DNA from 3 places in the Streptomyces sp. NPDC002386 genome. Region 2 is predicted to be linked to each of the others. Evidence: riboswitches for the same ligand, from Rfam matches in the RefSeq annotation. Region 2 holds a riboswitch; each other region holds the start of a gene.

Evidence for each region. Region 2 has a riboswitch for cobalamin ahead of ACWCPN_RS17550 (cobalamin biosynthesis protein). Riboswitches for the same ligand answer to the same signal wherever they lie in the genome.
Region 1: linked by a shared signal. The riboswitch ahead of ACWCPN_RS14775 (ribonucleoside-diphosphate reductase subunit alpha) and the one ahead of ACWCPN_RS17550 (cobalamin biosynthesis protein) in region 2 are both predicted to bind cobalamin.
Region 3: linked by a shared signal. The riboswitch ahead of ACWCPN_RS05555 (HoxN/HupN/NixA family nickel/cobalt transporter) and the one ahead of ACWCPN_RS17550 (cobalamin biosynthesis protein) in region 2 are both predicted to bind cobalamin.

Annotation. Positions count from the first base shown of each region.
Region 1 is NZ_JBSFBX010000006.1:176,126-181,982, reverse strand. It holds gene nagB (glucosamine-6-phosphate deaminase) at 1-402, shown strand, start outside; gene ACWCPN_RS14790 (GntR family transcriptional regulator) at 604-1,368, shown strand; gene ACWCPN_RS14785 (DUF3311 domain-containing protein) at 1,507-1,770, shown strand; gene mctP (monocarboxylate uptake permease MctP) at 1,767-3,395, shown strand; cobalamin riboswitch at 3,543-3,667, shown strand; gene ACWCPN_RS14775 (ribonucleoside-diphosphate reductase subunit alpha) at 3,793-5,857, shown strand, end outside.
Region 2 is NZ_JBSFBX010000008.1:55,677-61,533, reverse strand. It holds gene cobN (cobaltochelatase subunit CobN) at 1-1,533, opposite strand, end outside; gene ACWCPN_RS17555 (cobyric acid synthase) at 1,530-3,038, opposite strand; gene ACWCPN_RS17550 (cobalamin biosynthesis protein) at 3,035-3,979, opposite strand; cobalamin riboswitch at 4,097-4,237, opposite strand; gene ACWCPN_RS17545 (hypothetical protein) at 4,361-4,588, opposite strand; gene ACWCPN_RS17540 (anion permease) at 4,613-5,857, opposite strand, start outside.
Region 3 is NZ_JBSFBX010000002.1:301,191-307,047, reverse strand. It holds gene ACWCPN_RS05565 (hypothetical protein) at 1-480, opposite strand, end outside; gene ACWCPN_RS05560 (nucleoside hydrolase) at 1,117-2,103, shown strand; gene ACWCPN_RS05555 (HoxN/HupN/NixA family nickel/cobalt transporter) at 2,131-3,216, opposite strand; cobalamin riboswitch at 3,246-3,450, opposite strand; gene ACWCPN_RS05550 (LAETG motif-containing sortase-dependent surface protein) at 3,586-4,518, opposite strand; gene ACWCPN_RS05545 (glycoside hydrolase family 13 protein) at 4,776-5,857, shown strand, end outside.

The DNA of each region.
Region 1 (5,857 bases), on a different contig from region 2:
CAGCTCCTCGGGATCGGGACGGACGGGCACATCGGGTTCAACGAGCCGTGCTCCTCGCTCGCCTCGCGCACCCGCATCAAGACGCTGACCGAGCAGACCCGGATCGACAACGCGCGCTTCTTCGACGGTGACATCGAGCAGGTGCCGCACCACGTGATCACCCAGGGCATCGGCACCATCCTGGAGGCCCGCCACCTGGTGCTGCTCGCCACCGGGGAGGGCAAGGCGGACGCGGTCGCCGCCACCGTCGAGGGGCCGGTCGCGGCCGTCTGCCCGGCGTCGGCGCTCCAGCTGCACCCGCACGCGACGGTGGTGGCCGACGAGGCCGCCGCGTCCAAGCTCAAGCTGGCCGACTACTTCCGCCACACCTACGCCGGCAAGCCGGACTGGCAGGGCATATAGAGGACGTCCGACGCGCCCGCCCCGGCGCGCGAGGAGCGGGACGCCGGGGCCTCTGGACTAGACCAGCAGAGGGTGCGCCGGTATACAGAGGGGATCACGGAGCGTGCGGGTGGAGCCCGACGCACGAAGCCGTGCCACGATGTGAGCCGTGGCCGACGGTCGGTCGGTCGCTTTCGGCACCCGGAGCCGGGAAGGCAGAGCATGAGCACCGACGTCAGCAGTGCGGAGCACGAGGCCGGCACGACCGTCCGTACCGCGCGCGTGCCCAAGTACTACCGCTTGAAGAAGCACCTGCTCGACATGACGGAGACGCAGGCGCCGGGCACGCCGGTCCCGCCGGAGCGCACGCTGGCGGCCGAGTTCGACACCTCCCGCACGACCGTCCGGCAGGCCCTGCAGGAGCTCGTCGTCGAGGGCCGGCTGGAGCGCATCCAGGGCAAGGGCACCTTCGTCGCCAAGCCGAAGGTGTCCCAGGCGCTGCAACTGACCTCCTACACCGAGGACATGCGCGCCCAGGGTCTGGAGCCCACCTCGCAGCTGCTGGACATCGGGTACATCACCGCCGACGACCGGCTCGCCGAGCTGCTCGACATAACGGCCGGCGGCCGGGTGCTGCGCATCGAGCGGCTGCGCATGGCCAACGCCGAACCCATGGCCATCGAGACCACCCACCTGTCGGCCAAGCGCTTCCCCGCGCTCCGGCGGTCGCTGGTGAAGTACACGTCCCTGTACACCGCGCTCGCCGAGGTCTACGACGTCCATCTCGCCGAGGCCGAGGAGACCATCGAGACCTCCCTGGCCACCCCGCGCGAGGCGGGTCTGCTCGGCACCGACGTGGGTCTGCCGATGCTGATGCTCTCCCGCCACTCCCTGGACCGCGGCGGCCAGCCGGTCGAGTGGGTGCGGTCCGTCTACCGCGGCGACCGGTACAAGTTCGTCGCCCGCCTCAAGCGTCCCCAGGACTGACCGGGCGCGGAAAACCTTCACGCTCCGCACGCGAAATCGATATGCCGATATGCGGACGAGGTCTTCCGCTGCCGTGACGGCGTCACCTAGATTGCCTGCGCATTACACAGGTGATCAGCGAGGGGACGGAGCCGTGGCATGTCCGAAACGCAAGAAGTGAGACCACCGGTGGTGACGCCGGTCCGGGTGATCATCGGTCTGTGTCTCGTCGCGCCGTTCGTGGCGATGCTGTGGGTCGGCTCGTACTCCAAGACGGACCCCGCCTTCATCGGGATCCCGTTCTTCTACTGGTACCAGATGCTGTGGGTGGTCATCTCGACCGCGCTCACGATGCTGGCCCACAAGCTGTGGCAGCGTGACCAGCGCGCCCGCGGTGCCCGGAGCGGGGGTGCGGCGAAGTGAAGGACGGCGTCAACGGCGTCGCTCTCGGCGTCTTCATCTTCTTCTTCCTGGCCGTCACGGTCATGGGCTTCATGGCCGCGCGCTGGCGCAAGGCGGACAACGAGCACTCCCTGGACGAATGGGGCCTGGGCGGAAGGTCGTTCGGCACCTGGATCACGTGGTTCCTGCTCGGCGGCGACCTGTACACGGCGTACACCTTCGTCGCCGTACCGGCGGCGATCTACGCGGCGGGCGCGGCCGGCTTCTTCGCGGTCCCGTACACGATCCTCGTCTACCCGCTGATCTTCACGTTCCTGCCCCGCCTCTGGTCCGTCTCGCACCGCCACGGCTACGTCACCACCTCGGACTTCGTGCGCGGCCGGTTCGGCTCCAAGGGCCTGTCGCTGGCCGTGGCGGTCACCGGCATCCTCGCGACGATGCCCTACATCGCGCTCCAGCTCGTCGGCATCCAGGCGGTGCTGGACGTGATGGGCGTCGGCGGCGGGGAGAACACCAACTGGTTCGTGAAGGACCTGCCGCTGCTGATCGCCTTCGGCGTGCTGGCCGCGTACACCTACTCGTCCGGTCTGCGGGCCCCCGCCCTGATCGCGTTCGTGAAGGACACGCTGATCTACATCGTCATCGCGGTGGCGATCATCTACATCCCGATCAAGCTGGGCGGGTTCGACGACGTCTTCGCCAAGGCGGGCGACGCCTTCAGCCAGGTGAACCCGGCGACCGGCAAGCCGCGCGGCGCGCTCGCACCGCCGGAGGCGGGCCAGTGGACGTACGCCACCCTGGCGCTCGGTTCCGCGCTCGCCCTGTTCATGTACCCGCACTCGATCACCGCGACCCTGTCGTCCAAGAGCCGTGAGGTGATCCGCCGCAACACCACGCTCCTGCCGCTGTACTCGCTGATGCTGGGTCTGCTGGCCCTGCTCGGCTTCATGGCGATCGCGGCCGGGGTGAAGGTCACCAACGGCCAGCTGGCGATCCCGCAGCTCTTCGAGAACATGTTCCCGGACTGGTTCGCGGGTGTGGCCTTCGCGGCGATCGGCATCGGCGCGCTGGTGCCCGCGGCCATCATGTCCATCGCGGCGGCGAACCTGTTCACGCGCAACATCTACAAGGACTTCATCAAGCCGGACGCCACGCCGAAGGAGGAGACCCGCGTCTCCAAGATCGTGTCGCTGCTGGTGAAGGTGGGCGCGCTGGTCTTCGTCCTGACGATGGACAAGACGGTCGCCATCAACTTCCAGCTGCTGGGCGGCATCTGGATCCTGCAGACCTTCCCGGCCCTGGTCGGCGGCCTGTTCACCCGCTGGTTCCACCGCTGGGCGTTGCTCGCGGGCTGGGCGGTCGGCATGGTGTACGGCACGCTCGCCGCGTACGGGGTGGCCTCGCCGACCCAGAAGCACTTCGGCGGTTCCGCGAAGGAGATCCCGGGTATCGGCGAGATCGGCTACATCGGTCTCACCGCGTTCGTGCTCAACGTCGTGGTCACCGTGGTGCTCACCGTCGTCCTGAAGGCCGTGAAGGCCCCGGAGGGACTCGACGAGACCAGGCCGGAGGACTACACGGCGGACGCCGGCGACCCCGGGGTCGCGGTGGAACTCCCGCCCGCAACCGCGGGAAGCGCCCACTAGCGCGACCGGACACGCACCACCCCGCAGCGGGCCGCCGAGGGCACGACCCTCGGCGGCCCGCTGTCATGCGAGTTGACCCTGCGGAGCCGCCGCAACACGCAACAGGCACAACATGTGGGGGTGACACGACAGCCCGGCACTAGATGTATGCTCATGCTCGCTGTCGCCGCAGGGGAATCCGGTGCGAATCCGGAACTGTCCCGCAACGGTGTACTTGCGTGCTTCCGCACGCCTGTTCCAGTCCGAGGACCTGCCGGCAGCGCGCGCCCGGCCGTCCCGGTCCGGGTGCTCATCGACGTCCGGGCCTCGTGGAATGGGCCGGGGACGCGACGCCGTGTGCGCTCGTGCCGCCCCCTGCCCTCCGCAAGGCCCCGTGCCGAGCGAGGGAGAGCCCCACGTGACCATCGCGCCAGCCGACCCGGCTTCAGCCACCCCGGCGAGCGGAGCCCCGGTGGAGACCGACGGTCCCGGTACCGCGTTGCTGCGGACCCTGACCGAGCTGACCGCCGACCTCCCCGACGCCGACCCCGGCCGGGTCGCCGCGGCCGCCCTGCGGGGCCGGTCCGCCCGGGCCGACGAGGCGGAGTTGCGCGAACTGGCCACGGAGGCGGCCGCCGGACTGATCTCCGAGGACCCCGCCTACTCCCGGCTGGCCGCCCGGCTGCTGACCGTCTCCATCCGCGCCGAGGCCGCCTCCCAGGGCGTCACGTCCTTCACCGGGTCCGTCGCCGTGGGCCACCGCGAGGGCCTCATCGCCGACCGCACCGCGGAGTTCGTACGGCTGCACGCCGAACGGCTCGACGCGCTGGTCGACACGGCGGCCGACGACCGCTTCGGCTACTTCGGCCTGCGCACGCTGCACAGCCGCTACCTGCTCCGCCACCCCATCACCCGGCGGGTGACCGAGACGCCCCAGCACTTCATGCTGCGCGTCGCCGCCGGACTGGCCGAGGACGACACCGCCCGCTCCGTGGACGAAGTCGCGGCGCTCTACGGGCTGATGAGCCGCCTCGACTACCTGCCCTCCTCCCCCACCCTCTTCAACTCCGGCACCCGGCACCCGCAGATGTCGTCCTGCTACCTCCTCGACTCCCCGCTGGACGAGCTGGACTCCATCTACGACCGGTACCACCAGGTCGCCCGCCTCTCCAAGCACGCCGGCGGCATCGGTCTGTCGTACTCCCGCATCCGCAGCCGCGGTTCGCTGATCCGGGGCACCAACGGGCACTCCAACGGCATCGTGCCGTTCCTGAAGACGCTGGACGCCTCGGTGGCCGCGGTGAACCAGGGCGGACGGCGCAAGGGCGCCGCCGCGGTGTACCTGGAGACCTGGCACTCCGACATCGAGGAGTTCCTGGAGCTGCGCGACAACACCGGTGAGGACGCCCGCCGGACGCACAACCTGAACCTCGCGCACTGGATCCCGGACGAGTTCATGCGCCGGGTCGACGCCGACGAGCGGTGGTCGCTGTTCTCCCCGGCGGACGTGCCGGAGCTGGTGGACCTGTGGGGCGAGGAGTTCGACGCCGCGTACCGCCGGGCGGAGGCCGCCGGGCTCGCGAAGAAGACGATGCCCGCCCGGGACCTGTACGGCCGCATGATGCGCACCCTCGCGCAGACCGGCAACGGCTGGATGACCTTCAAGGACGCGGCCAACCGCACCGCCAACCAGACGGCCACCCCGGGCCACGTCGTGCACTCCTCCAACCTGTGCACCGAGATCCTGGAGGTCACCGACGACGGCGAGACCGCGGTCTGCAACCTGGGGTCGGTCAACCTCGGCGCGTTCGTGGACACGGCGGCCGGCGACCTCGACTGGGAGCGGCTCGACGACACCGTCCGCACGGCCGTCACCTTCCTCGACCGCGTGGTCGACATCAACTTCTACCCGACCGAGCAGGCCGGCCGGTCGAACGCCAACTGGCGTCCGGTGGGCCTGGGCGCGATGGGCCTGCAGGACGTGTTCTTCAAGCTGCGGCTGCCCTTCGACTCCCCCGAGGCCAGGGCCCTGTCCTCGCGGATCGCCGAGCGGATCATGCTCGCCGCGTACGAGGCGTCCGCGGACCTCGCCGAGCGCAACGGCCCGCTGCCGGCCTGGCGGAAGACCCGTACCGCGCAGGGTGTCCTGCACCCCGACCACTACGGCGTGGAGTTCACCTGGCCGGAGCGCTGGGCGGCCCTGCGCGCGCGGATCGCCGAGGTCGGCATGCGCAACTCGCTGCTCCTGGCGATCGCTCCCACGGCCACCATCGCGTCCATCGCGGGCGTGTACGAGTGCATCGAGCCGCAGGTGTCCAACCTGTTCAAGCGCGAGACGCTGTCCGGTGAGTTCCTTCAGGTCAACTCCTACCTGGTGAAGGACCTGAAGGAGCTGGGCGTGTGGGACGCCCGAACCCGTGAGGCGCTGCGCGACTCGAACGGCTCGGTGCAGGAGTTCGCCTGGATCCCGGCGGACGTACGGG
Region 2 (5,857 bases):
CATGGTGCCGTGCTTGCCCATGTGCACGATCGCGTCGGCGCCGAAGCCGTTCTCCAGCCAGCGGTAGGCCGCCAGGTAGTGGTGGGAGGGCGGCATGTCGGGGTCGTGGTAGATCGCGATCGGGTTCTCGCCGAAGCCGCGCGGCGGCTGGATCATCACGACGACGTTCCCGAACCGCAGGGAGGCGAGCACGATGTCGTCGCCGTCCACGTACAGGCCGCCCGGCGGTTCGCCCCACGCCTCGCGCATGGCGTCCCGCAGCCCGGGGTCGAGCCGGCCGAACCACTCCCGGTAGTCGGCGAGCGGCACCCGGGCGGGCGCGGCGGCCAGCTGCTCCTCCGTCAGCCACTCGACGTCGTGGCCGCCGGCCGCGATCAGCCGGTGGATCAGTTCGTCGCCGTTTTCCGGGTACCCCTCGGCCACGTAGCCGGCGTCCCGCAGCGCGTCCAGCACCCGTACCGCCGACGCGGGCGTGTCCAGGCCGACCGCGTTGCCGACCCGGGAGTGCTTGGTCGGGTAGGCGGTGAACACCAGCGCGATCCGCTTCTCGGCGTTCGGCTTGTGGGCCAGCTCGGCGTGGCGCACGGCGATTCCGGCGACCCGCGCGGCCCGCTCGGGATCGGCGACGTACACCGGCACCTCGTCCGGACCCTGCTCCTTGAAGGAGAACGGCACGGTGACGAGCCGTCCGTCGAACTCCGGGATGGCCACCTGCATCGCCGCGTCCATGGGGGAGAGGGCGGCGTCCGACTCCGCCCACGCGGCCCGCGAGGACGTCAGGCACAGCCCCTGCAGCACGGGCACGTTCAGCTCGGCGAGCGCCCCGACGTCCCAGGACTCCTCGTCGCCGCCGGCGGACGCCTGCGAGGCGTGCGTACCGCCGGCCGCCAGCACGGTGGCGACCAGGGCGTCGGTCCGGCCCAGCAGCTCGTACAGCCCGGGGTCCGCGCCGCGCAGCGAACCGCAGTACACCGGGAGGGCGTTGGCGCCCCGTGCCTCGATCGCCTCGCACAGCGTGTCCACGAAGGCGGTGTTGCCGCTCAGTTCGTGCGCCCGGTAGAACAGCACGCCCACCGTCGGGCGGCCGTCCCGGACCGGGTACGAGCCGTGGACGCCGAACTCCGGCATCCTGCGCGGCTCCTCGAAGCCCTCCCCGGTGAGCAGCACCGTGTCGGAGAGGAACCGGGCCAGTTCGGTCAGGTTGTCCGGGCCGCCCTCGACGAGGTACTTCAGCGCCTCCGCCACCACGCCCGCCGGTACGGACGACTCGGCCATCAGCTCGGCGTCCGGCACGGCCTCGCCGCCCAGCAGCACGGTGGGGACGCCGGACGCCCTCAGCGCGGCCAGCCCGTCCTCCCAGGCCCGCTTGCCGCCGAGCAGCCGTACGACCGCGAGGTCCGCGCCCTCGACCAGCCCCGGCAGTTCCCCGGCCACGTCCACCCGGGTCGGATTGCCGATCCGGTACCCGGCGCCGGAGGCCCGGGCCGCCAGCAGATCGGTGTCGGCGGTCGACAACAACAACACTGTGCTCATGCGGGCGCTCCCGGTGGAATGAAAGGCAGTCCTTGCGGCGCGCCCGACTCGATGAGCCGCCACAGCGCGTCCGTGTCCGCGTGCTGTTCGATCAGGTCGCCGAGCCGGTCGAGCTGCTCCTCGCGCAGCGCGGCGAACGAGGTGTCCGGGGCCGGTACGAAGCGGCGGCCCGCGGCGGCCGCCACCTCGCGCAGGAAGGCCCGCCGGAAGCCGTCCGACTCCAGCGAGCCGTGCCAGTGCGTGCCCCACACGGAACCCACCCGGCAACCGTCCAGGAACGGTTCCCCGCCGGCGACCTCGGCGACCCCGTGATGGATCTCGTAACCCTCGACCCGCTCGCCGAGGGCCCGGCCGGCCGGCCGGGTGAGGGTCTTCTGCCGGGCGAACCGCACCCGCACGGGCAGCAGGCCGAGTCCGCTGACCGCGCCGGCGCGCGACTCGACCTCGTCCTCGATGTGCTCACCCAGGATCTGGAAGCCGCCGCAGATCCCGAGCACCGGACGGCCCTCGGCGGCCCGTCGCGCGAGCGCGTCCGCGAGCCCGCGCTCGCGCAGCCACCGAAGCGCCCGCACGGTCCCGCGGGTGCCCGGGATCACCACCAGGTCCGCGTCCGCCAGTTCCTCCGGGCGGTCCACGAACCGCACCACGACGCCCGGTTCGGCGGCCAGCGCGTCCACGTCGGTGAAGTTGGACATCAGCGGGATCGCGCACACGGCGACCCGCAGCACGTCCTCCCCGACCGGGGGAGCCACCGTGGACTCCCGCACGGTGCCGCGCAGCGACACCCGCAGTCCGTCCTCCTCGTCGATGCCGAGCCCGTGCCGGAACGGCAGCACACCGTACGTCCGCCGCCCGGTGAGGTTCCGCAGCATGTCGAGGCCGGGCTCCAGCAGGGAGACGTCCCCCCGGAACTTGTTCACCAGGAATCCGGCGACCAGCTCCTGGTCCTCGGGCGACAGCAGGGCGAGGGTGCCGAAGAACGAGGCGAAGACGCCGCCGCGGTCGATGTCGCCTACCACGAGCACGGGCAGCCGCGCCCCCCGCGCGATCCCCATGTTGACGATGTCGGTCCGCCGCAGGTTGATCTCCGCGGGCGAACCGGCCCCCTCACAGATCACCGCGTCGTACGTGCCCCGCAACTCGGCCAGGCAGTCCAGCACCGTGCCCAGCAGCCGCTGCTGGCGCCCGCCGTGGTAGCCGCGCGCGCTCATCTCGCCCACCGGCCTGCCCAGCAGCACCACCTGGCTGCTCTGTTCACCGCCCGGCTTGAGCAGCACGGGGTTCATCAGCGCGGTCGGCTCCACCCGGCAGGCCTGCGCCTGCATCGCCTGCGCCCGCCCGATCTCGGCGCCCTCGCGCGTCACGAAGGAGTTGAGGGACATGTTCTGCGCCTTGAACGGCGCGACCTTCACGCCCTGGCGCACCAGCCAGCGGCAGATCCCGGCCGTCACGACGCTCTTGCCGGCGTCGGAGGTGGTGCCGGCGACGAGGAGACCACCGCTCACTTGCCACGTCCCTTCACGAGGAGGCGCGCACCGGCGGTGACACCGAGCGCGAGCAGGCCGACGCGGCGGGAGAGCCGTACGGCCCGGTCGATGTCGGTGACCCGGACGGCCCGCCCGGTGCCGCCGTTGAGTACGGGCCGGTGTTCCACTCGCCCCGCGTAGGAGAGCGTCCCGCCGAGCCGCACTCCGAGGGCGCCCGCGAACGACGCCTCGACGGGCCCGGCGTTGGGGCTCGGGTGCTCGGCCGCGTCCGCCCGCCAGGCCCGTACCGCTCCGCGCGGGTCCGGCCCGGCCAGCGTGGCGAGCACGGCGGTCAGCCGGGCCCCCGGCCAGCCGGCGAGGTCGTCGAGCCGGGCCGAGGCCCAGCCGTACCGGCGCAGCCGCGGCGACTTGTGACCGACCATCGCGTCCAGGGTGTTGACGGCCCGGAACCCGAGCAGCCCCGGCACCCCGCCGACGGCACCCCATACGAGCGCGCCCACGACGGCGTCGGAGGTGTTCTCGGCGACGGACTCGACCACGGCCCGGGCGATCCCGTCGGCGTCCAGCGCCTGCGGATCCCGGCCGCACAGATGGGGCAGCCGCGCGCGGGCGGCCGGCACGTCACCGGCCTCCAGGGCGCGCCCGACCGCCCGGGCCTCGCGGGCCAGCGAGGTGCCCCCGACGACGGCCCAGGTGGCCACACCGGTCAGCGCGGCGGAGGCGAAGGGGGAGCGGCGCACGGCCCGTTGGGCGACGAGCCCGGTGGCCACGGCGCCGCCGGCGCAGACCGCGGTGTGCAGCGTGCCCCAGCCGCGGTGGTCGTGCCACAGCACGCGTTCCACGGCAGCGGCCGCCCGCCCGAACGCGGCGACCGGATGCCCGCGGCGCGGATCGCCGAGGAGCAGGTCGCCGAGAAGGCCGGCGGCGGCGCCGTACGCGTAAGCGCGATCGGCACCCATCGGCTCAGCCGGCCGTGGGCGCGGGAGCGGAACTCTCGTGACAGGACCGGCTGCCGGTCCTCGATCTGCGGCCGAGCATGGCGATATGTGTCCTCACTCAGGGTGTCCACGCCCTGGTTCGACGAAGCCGGCGGTGAGAGTTCCTGGCTCCCGGGGATCACTCCCCGGTCACAGTGGCGGGACCGCGCCGGATTCGCACCGGCTTCCTCTCCTGCCGCCGTACATGGCCCGGGCAGTCCACCACGCGCCCCGAAGGGCCGTCAACTTGCCTTTGACCTGCGGGGGGAGAGTGTGCTGAGCCCCACACCGGCGGGATCCGGACACGAAAAAGGCTCCCTGCCGGTACACACCGGCGGGGAGCCTCTTCGAGGGTGGCTCGGCTCAGGGCTTGGCCACGATCAGGTAGATGCCGTAGGCCACGGCCGCCGCGCACGCCGCGAAGCACACGTACGCGCCGGTCACGGCGAGCCCCGCGGACCCGCCCTGCGCCGCCGCCCGCTCGCGCCGGGACAGGCCGTTGACGCCGAGGGTGAACAGGGCCACCAGGCCCACGGTGAAGGCGAGGCTGACGCCGAAGACGGAGCCGATGGCCGCCCAGTCGATCTTCATGTTGCTTTTCCTCCGGTAACCGGGTCAGACGGTGGCGGCCGGCGGGACGGCCGTCGCGGCCGGTGCCGTGACTTCGGCGGTGGGGGCCGGGCCGCCGGACTGCGCCGGGAAGGTGATGGCCGGCCCCTCGGTGAGGGTGACGGTGCCGGTCGGCGGCGGGGTCACCGCGGCGATGGCGGTGGTCACCACACCGGCGGGCTCAGCGGCCTCGTCGGTGCCGTTGACGTTGGTGTGGTCGACGACCTCGCGGCGGGAGAGCTTCCAGATGGCGGCGCTGGAGCCGACCAGGAAGACCGCGACGGCGGCGGTGCCCCAGTCGCCCAGGTCCGTGACGGACTCGGCGAGCGCTCCGACGAGGGCGGCGGCCGGCAGGGTGAGGACCCAGGCGACCACCATGCGGGTCGCGGTGGACCAGCGGACCACTCCGCCCTTGCGGCCCAGACCCGCGCCCATCACCGAACCGGAGACGACGTGCGTGGTGGAGAGCGAGAAGCCGAGGTGCGAGGAGGCCAGGATGGCGGTGGCGGCGCTGGTCTGGGCGGCGAAGCCCTGACGCGGCTCCAGCTCGGTCAGGCCCTTGCCCATGGTGCGGATGATGCGCCAGCCGCCGATGTACGTGCCGAGCGCGATGGCCAGGCCCGCGGAGAGGATCACCCAGGTGGGAGGGTTGGAGCCCGGGGCGATGGCACCGCCCGCGATCAGCGCCAGGGTGATGATGCCCATCGTCTTCTGGGCGTCGTTGGTGCCGTGCGCGAGGGAGACCAGGCCCGCGGAGGCGATCTGGCCGGCGCGGTAGCCCTTGCGGGTGGCCTCGCCCTCGGCGCCGCCGCCGATCCCGTAGGAGAAGCGGGTGGCGAGCATGGCGGCCAGGCCGGCCACGACCGGGGCGGCGACCGCCGGCAGCAGCACCTTGGTGACCAGGACGTCGCCGTGGACGGCGCCGAAGCCCGCCGAGGCGACGGTGGCGCCGATCAGGCCGCCCATCAGGGCGTGCGAGGAGCTGGAGGGCAGTCCCACCAGCCAGGTCAGCAGGTTCCAGAGGATCGCGCCGACCAGGGCGGCGAAGATGACCTCGGGACGGATGCCGTTCTCATCGACGAGACCCTTGGAGATCGTGTTGGCGACCTCCACGGAGAGGAAAGCGCCCACAAGGTTGAGCGCGGCGGACATGGCCACCGCGACCTTGGGCTTCAGCGCGCCGGTCGAGATGGTGGTGGCCATCGCGTTGGCGGTGTCGTGGAAACCGTTCGTGAAATCGAACGCGAGAGC
Region 3 (5,857 bases), on a different contig from region 2:
GCACCGGGCCGGCATGGTGCGCAGCCAGGCCAGGGCGGCGTCGACGTCGGCCGGGCGGCGCGCGCCGATCTGGTAGCGGAGCTGGGCGTCGGTGTCGGCGTCGTCCAGACCGACGGCGACCCGGCCGGGGGCGCCGAGGAGTTCGTCGGCGTAGAGCGCGTCGAGCAGGCGCTGGCACTCCGCGGTCCGGGAGCTCGCCTTCAGCAGGCCGTCGCGCCAGGTGGCCGCCCCGCGCGTCGCCGCCCAGGGGGCGCCGAGGTCGTTCTGGGTGAGGAGCGCGGCCCGGGCCTGGTCGTCGGTGAGCAGGCCGCCGTCGCCGCCGGACGCCTTCGGCGTGGGCGAGGCCGCGTCGATGGTGGGCAGCGGCTGCTCGGCGGTGGGCGGGTGCTCCAGGCCGAGGGCGGCGCAGCCGGTGAGGGTGAGGAGGCCAGCCGCGAGAGCGGCGAGCGGGAGGGCACGGGGGCGTATCGCGGCGGTCATCGGGGGGCCTCCTGTGCGGGCCGGTGGTGGTGCCACCTCTCACGCCACCACCGCCCGCACCGGCCCACCAGCGCTCCGGGCCGTCCGGGTGAGGCACCGGACCGGCGGAACGGGGAGCGCCGTGTCCCCCCCCCCCCCCCCCGGGCGGCGTTCGGCTCCGGGGCCGCTGCCGGCCCGCCGGGGCGGGGGCCGGGCTCGTGCTCCTCGGGCGCGGGCCCGGCTCCTCGGCTCTCCTGGCGCCACCGGGAGGGTCCGAGCACTGGGCGAACGCCCGGCAGCCCTGCGGACGCCCGCCTGACGTTCCCGCCGTTCGGCAGCCGGTCGCTCCGGGGGCGTTCGATCCCGGGGTCGCCGGTCGTCCGTCGAGTCGGGGCGGGGTCGGTCCCGGGCCGCTCGGGCGAGCAGTCGGCTTCGCGACGCTTTTGACCGGGGCCGTCCGCCGGGCCACGGGCCCGGTCCGAGCGCTGGGCGGGCGTCCCGCGGTTCTCAGGACGGTCCCCGCCGGTCGGGCAGCCGGTCGCTCCAGGACGTGCCGTTTCCGGGGCGGTCACCGCGGGGCCGGGGAGAGGGGGCGGTCGTAGGCTGAGGGGGTCTTCGTGGGGAGTCCCCCGGGGCGGGTGGTGGAAGGAGTCCGTCGTGGCCGGGCAGTCCGGTATTCCTGTGATCATCGACTGTGACACCGGCGTCGACGACGCCCTGGCCCTGCTGTTCGCCGTACGGCACCCCGGGCTCGATCTTCGGGCCGTCACCTGCGTGGCCGGGAACACGGACGTGGACGGGGTGGTCCGCAACACCCTGACCGTGCTGGAGCGGGCCGGTGCCCCCGACATCCCGGTGGCGCGGGGCGCCGAGCGCCCGCTGATCGAGCCGGCCCGCTCCGCCCGGCACGTGCACGGCTCGGACGGCATGGGCGACCTGGGTCTGCCCGCGCCCACCCGCGCCCCGGCCGACGTGGACGCCGTGACCCTGCTGCGCCGGGAGATCCTGGCCTCCCCCCGCCCGGTCACCCTCGTGCCCACGGCCCCGCTCACCAACATCGCCCTGCTGCTGCGCACCCACCCCGAGGTGACCCGCAACATCGAGCGGATCGTGTTCATGGGCGGCGCGGTCGCCACCGGGAACGCCACGCCGGTGGCGGAGTTCAACGTCTGGCACGACCCCGAGGCGGCGGCCGTGCTGCTCACCGCCGGGGTGCCGATCACGATGTACGGGCTGGACGTCTTCATGCGGGTCGTCGTGCCGGGCACCGATGTGCACCGGCTGCGCGGCAGCGCCGACCCGGGCACCCGGCTGGCCGGGGAGCTCCTCGCCCACCGGCCCACCGCGCAGGGCGGGGCGCCGGAGGCCGAGGAGGCGGGCGGACTCGGTGACGCGGGCGCGGTGTGCGCGGTCGCCGATCCGGCGGGCATCACCACCCGGCGCCTGCCGGTCGAGGTCTGTCTCGCTCCCGGCCCGGCCCGCGGCCAGACGCTCGTCGACCGCCGTCCCCGCCCCGGCGAGTCCGAGATCCACGAGGGCGCCCGCGAACAGGCGCTGGTGGACGTGGCGTTGGAGGTGGACGTGGACCGGTTCGTGAAGCTCTACCTGGAGACCGTCGAGGGGTCCCGGGACCCGGCGGGATGAGCCGCGGGGCAGGACACGGACCCGGGGTCAGTCGGACGTCGCCGGGATCCTCGCGGCCCAGCGCTCCTCCACCCGCGCCAGCCGCCAGTACGCCAGCGCCGCCGCCCACACGGCCACGAACAGCCCGACGATGACGTAGCCGACGCTGTCCAGGTCCAGCCCGGCGATCCAGCCGGTCACGGCGTCGCCCAGGCCGAACTTCTCGTGCAGGACACCGACCAGCTCGATGGTGCCGATGAAGAAGGCCACGGCGATGGACAGCCCGGTGATCGTGAGGTTGTAGAACACCTTGCGCACCGGGTTGGAGAACGCCCACTGGTAGGCGAAGTTCATGAACGTGCCGTCGAGGGTGTCGAACAGGCTCATCCCGGCGGCGAAGAGCAGCGGCAGGCACAGCACCGCGTACCAGGGCAGCCCGGCCGCCGCGCCCGAACCGGCCATCACCATCAGCGTGACCTCGGTGGCCGTGTCGAAGCCGAGCCCGAACAGGAAGCCCAGCGGGAACATCTGGCCCGGCCGGGACACCGACCTGGTCAGCCGCCCCAGCACGCGGTTCATGAACCCTCTTGAGTCCAGGTGCTGTTCCAGCTCCCGCTCGTCGTACGTGCCGGAGCGCATCGCCCGGAACACCCGCAGGATGCCCGCCAGCGCGACCAGGTTGAGCGCGGCGATCAGGTAGAGGAAGGTGCCGGAGATCGTCGTGCCCATGAAGCCGAGCACCTGGTGGGTGCGCGAGTGCTCGTCCATGACCCGGCCGGCCAGCCGGGTGCCGCCCGCGATCAGCAGGGCCAGCACCACCACCACGCTGGAGTGGCCGAGCGCGAACCAGAAGCCCACCGACACCGGCCGCCTGCCGTCGGCCATCAGCTTGCGGGTGGTGTTGTCGATCGCCGCGATGTGGTCGGCGTCGAAGGCGTGCCGCATGCCGAGGGTGTAGGCGGTGACGCCGAGCCCGACGCCGAAGACGTCCTGCCCGACCCTGTAGTGCCCGGGGGCGACGAGCAGGAACAGCACCCCGAAGGCGACGACGTGCAGGGCGGCGATCACCGCCAGCAGCCCCGCCGTCCTGATCGTGTCCTCGCGTCGCCATCGGAAGGCAGCGGCATCGGCCATCGGATTCACGCTCCAGCACCTCGTGGATCATCTCGTGAGCTGCCGTGGCCGGTCTCCTGGCTTACGGGGTGGTGCGTTCGCCGTCCCTGCCTTCCCAGCCGTGGACACGGCCAGTGGCCCGGCGGACGCCGGACGGGACGGGAACTCCCCGATCACAGTGGCGAGGGCCGCGTCGGCATGGACCCCTGAGGGGCCGTCACCGACTTCCCGAGCACCACGGCCCGCCCACCGTAGGCAGGTGGACGTCCGTCCGCATAGCCGGCGCCGGTGCGCGTACTCAAGATCACACATGACACGGCCCCCGCCGCTCGCGGGCCTTTGCGGCCGGCGCGAGCGGCGGGGGCCGCGGGGTGCGTGCGGGGCGGCCGGTCAGCCCCGGGCGCCCCGCCTGCGGCGCGCGAGGAGCACGAACGCGGCGCCGCCGGCGACCAGCACGGCGGCGGCGCCCGCGATCAGCCCGGAGTCGCCGCCGCCACCGGTCTCCGCGAGGTCGCCGCCGTCGTCACCGCCACCGTCCGGCGTGGGGGCCGAACCGGCCCGGGACTCGGAGGCGGACGGGGCCGGCGCGGACTGCGAGGAGGCCGGGGACGGCGCGGCGGACGACTCCGAGGCGCTCGGCGCTGGCGGCGCCGACTCCTCGGCGGGGGCGCTCGGCGACGGGGACTGCGGCTCCTCCGGGGTGCCGGAGCAGTCCTTCGTGCCGCCGTTCCAGGCGGCGATCAGCTTGTCCTTGATGACCGGGTGGTCCGGGCCCTTGGGCAGGTCGCCGTGCTCGAAGCCGTCGTTCGCGTCGGTCCTGCCGTCGAACCTGACGGCGCCCCGGTAGAGGTCGATCTGCGCGAAGCAGCCCGCGTCCGGCACCGCGATGTCGAGGGAGTCGGTCTCGCCCGGCTTGACGGCCACCGTGTCGAAGTCGACGAAGACCTGCTCGCCGGAGGTGGCGAAGGTGGCACCGTGGGCGAGGTAGGAGGCGAGCGAGGCCGTGCAGCCGGCGGCGTCCCCCGCGGTGCGGACCCGCACGTGGACCTTGCCGTCCTCGGTCGGCCGGAGATTCTGGTCGTCCACCTTGACCGAGTCGAAGAAGTTCACGCCGTCCAGCGAGAACTGGCAGCGGTCGGTGCCGGTCTCGGTGCCCGCGCCGGTGCCGGGCGCGTAGTGGCCGCCGGTCTTCCAGCCGTCACCGCCGTGCGTGCCGTGGGCCCAGGCGCCGGAGGCGGCGGCGACCGAGGCGGCGCAGAGGGCGAGTGACGCGGCGCCCGTCCCCAGCAGGCGGCGCGCGGTGACACGTCTGGCTATGGACATGGATATCCCATCGCAGAAGCTCGAGTGAGCGAAGAAGTCAGAAGAGACACGCGGCCCATTGGTCACATGCGCCACAGTGTGAGGCCATGGTGATCGGCCCCGTTGAAACCTGTCAACCTGCGTGAATACAGCGGTCGTTCATGGTGTCGTCACAACTTCATCACACGAGGAATGATCCGCTCCCCATCGTCCGAAGGTTCCCTTTCCGGGCAATGTGGACAGTCTCTGTACTGTCGTCCTTCCCGAAGGGAGCCCGTATGGCAGACCTCTCGTCCCGGAACCCCGACTGGTGGCGCCAGGCCGTCGTCTACCAGGTGTATCCGCGCAGCTTCGCCGACGCCGACGGTGACGGGCTCGGCGACCTCAGGGGGGTCACCCAGCGCCTGAACCACCTCGCCACGCTCGGCGTCGACGCCCTGTGGCTGAGCCCCTTCTACCCGTCGGAACTGGCCGACGGCGGCTACGACGTCGCCGACCCCCGGGACGTCGACCCCCGCCTCGGCACCCTGGACGACTTCGACGCCATGGTGGCCGAGGCACACCGGCTCGGTCTGAAGGTCGTCGTGGACATCGTCCCCAACCACACCTCGCACCAGCACCCCTGGTTCCAGGAGGCGCTGCGGGCCGGCCCCGGCTCCGCCGCGCGCGACCGCTACGTCTTCCGCCCCGGCCGCGGCGCGCACGGTGAACTGCCGCCCACGGACTGGCAGTCGGTGTTCGGCGGCAGCGCCTGGCGGCGGGCCGCGGACGGCGAGTGGTACCTGCACCTCTTCGCGCCCGAACAGCCCGACCTGAACTGGGAGAACGAGGAGGTCCGCGCCGACTTCCGCACCACCCTGCGCTTCTGGTCCGACCGGGGCGTCGACGGCTTCCGCGTCGACGTCGCGCACGGCCTCGCCAAGGACCTGGCCGAACCGCTGCGGGACATCGGCGGCATCGGCGCCACCGGAGAGGAGGCCCTGCTGCGCGTAGCACCCGGCAGCCACCCGTACTGGGACCGCGACGAGGTGCACGAGATCTACCGCGACTGGCGCAAGATCTTCGACGCCTACACCCCGCCCCGCACCGCGGTCGCCGAAGCCTGGGTCCCGGACGCCCGCCGCGCCCTGTACGCCCGCCCGGACGAACTGGGGCAGGCCTTCAACTTCGAGTATCTGCAGGCTCCCTGGGACGCGGACGAGCTGCGGGAGGTCATCACCGGCTCGCTCGCCACCGCCCGCACCGTCGGCGCCTCGGCCACCTGGGTGCTCTCCAACCACGACGTCGTACGGCACGCCTCCCGGCTGCTGCTGCCGCCCGGCACCGACGAGAACGCCTGGCTGCTCTCCGGCGGCAGGGC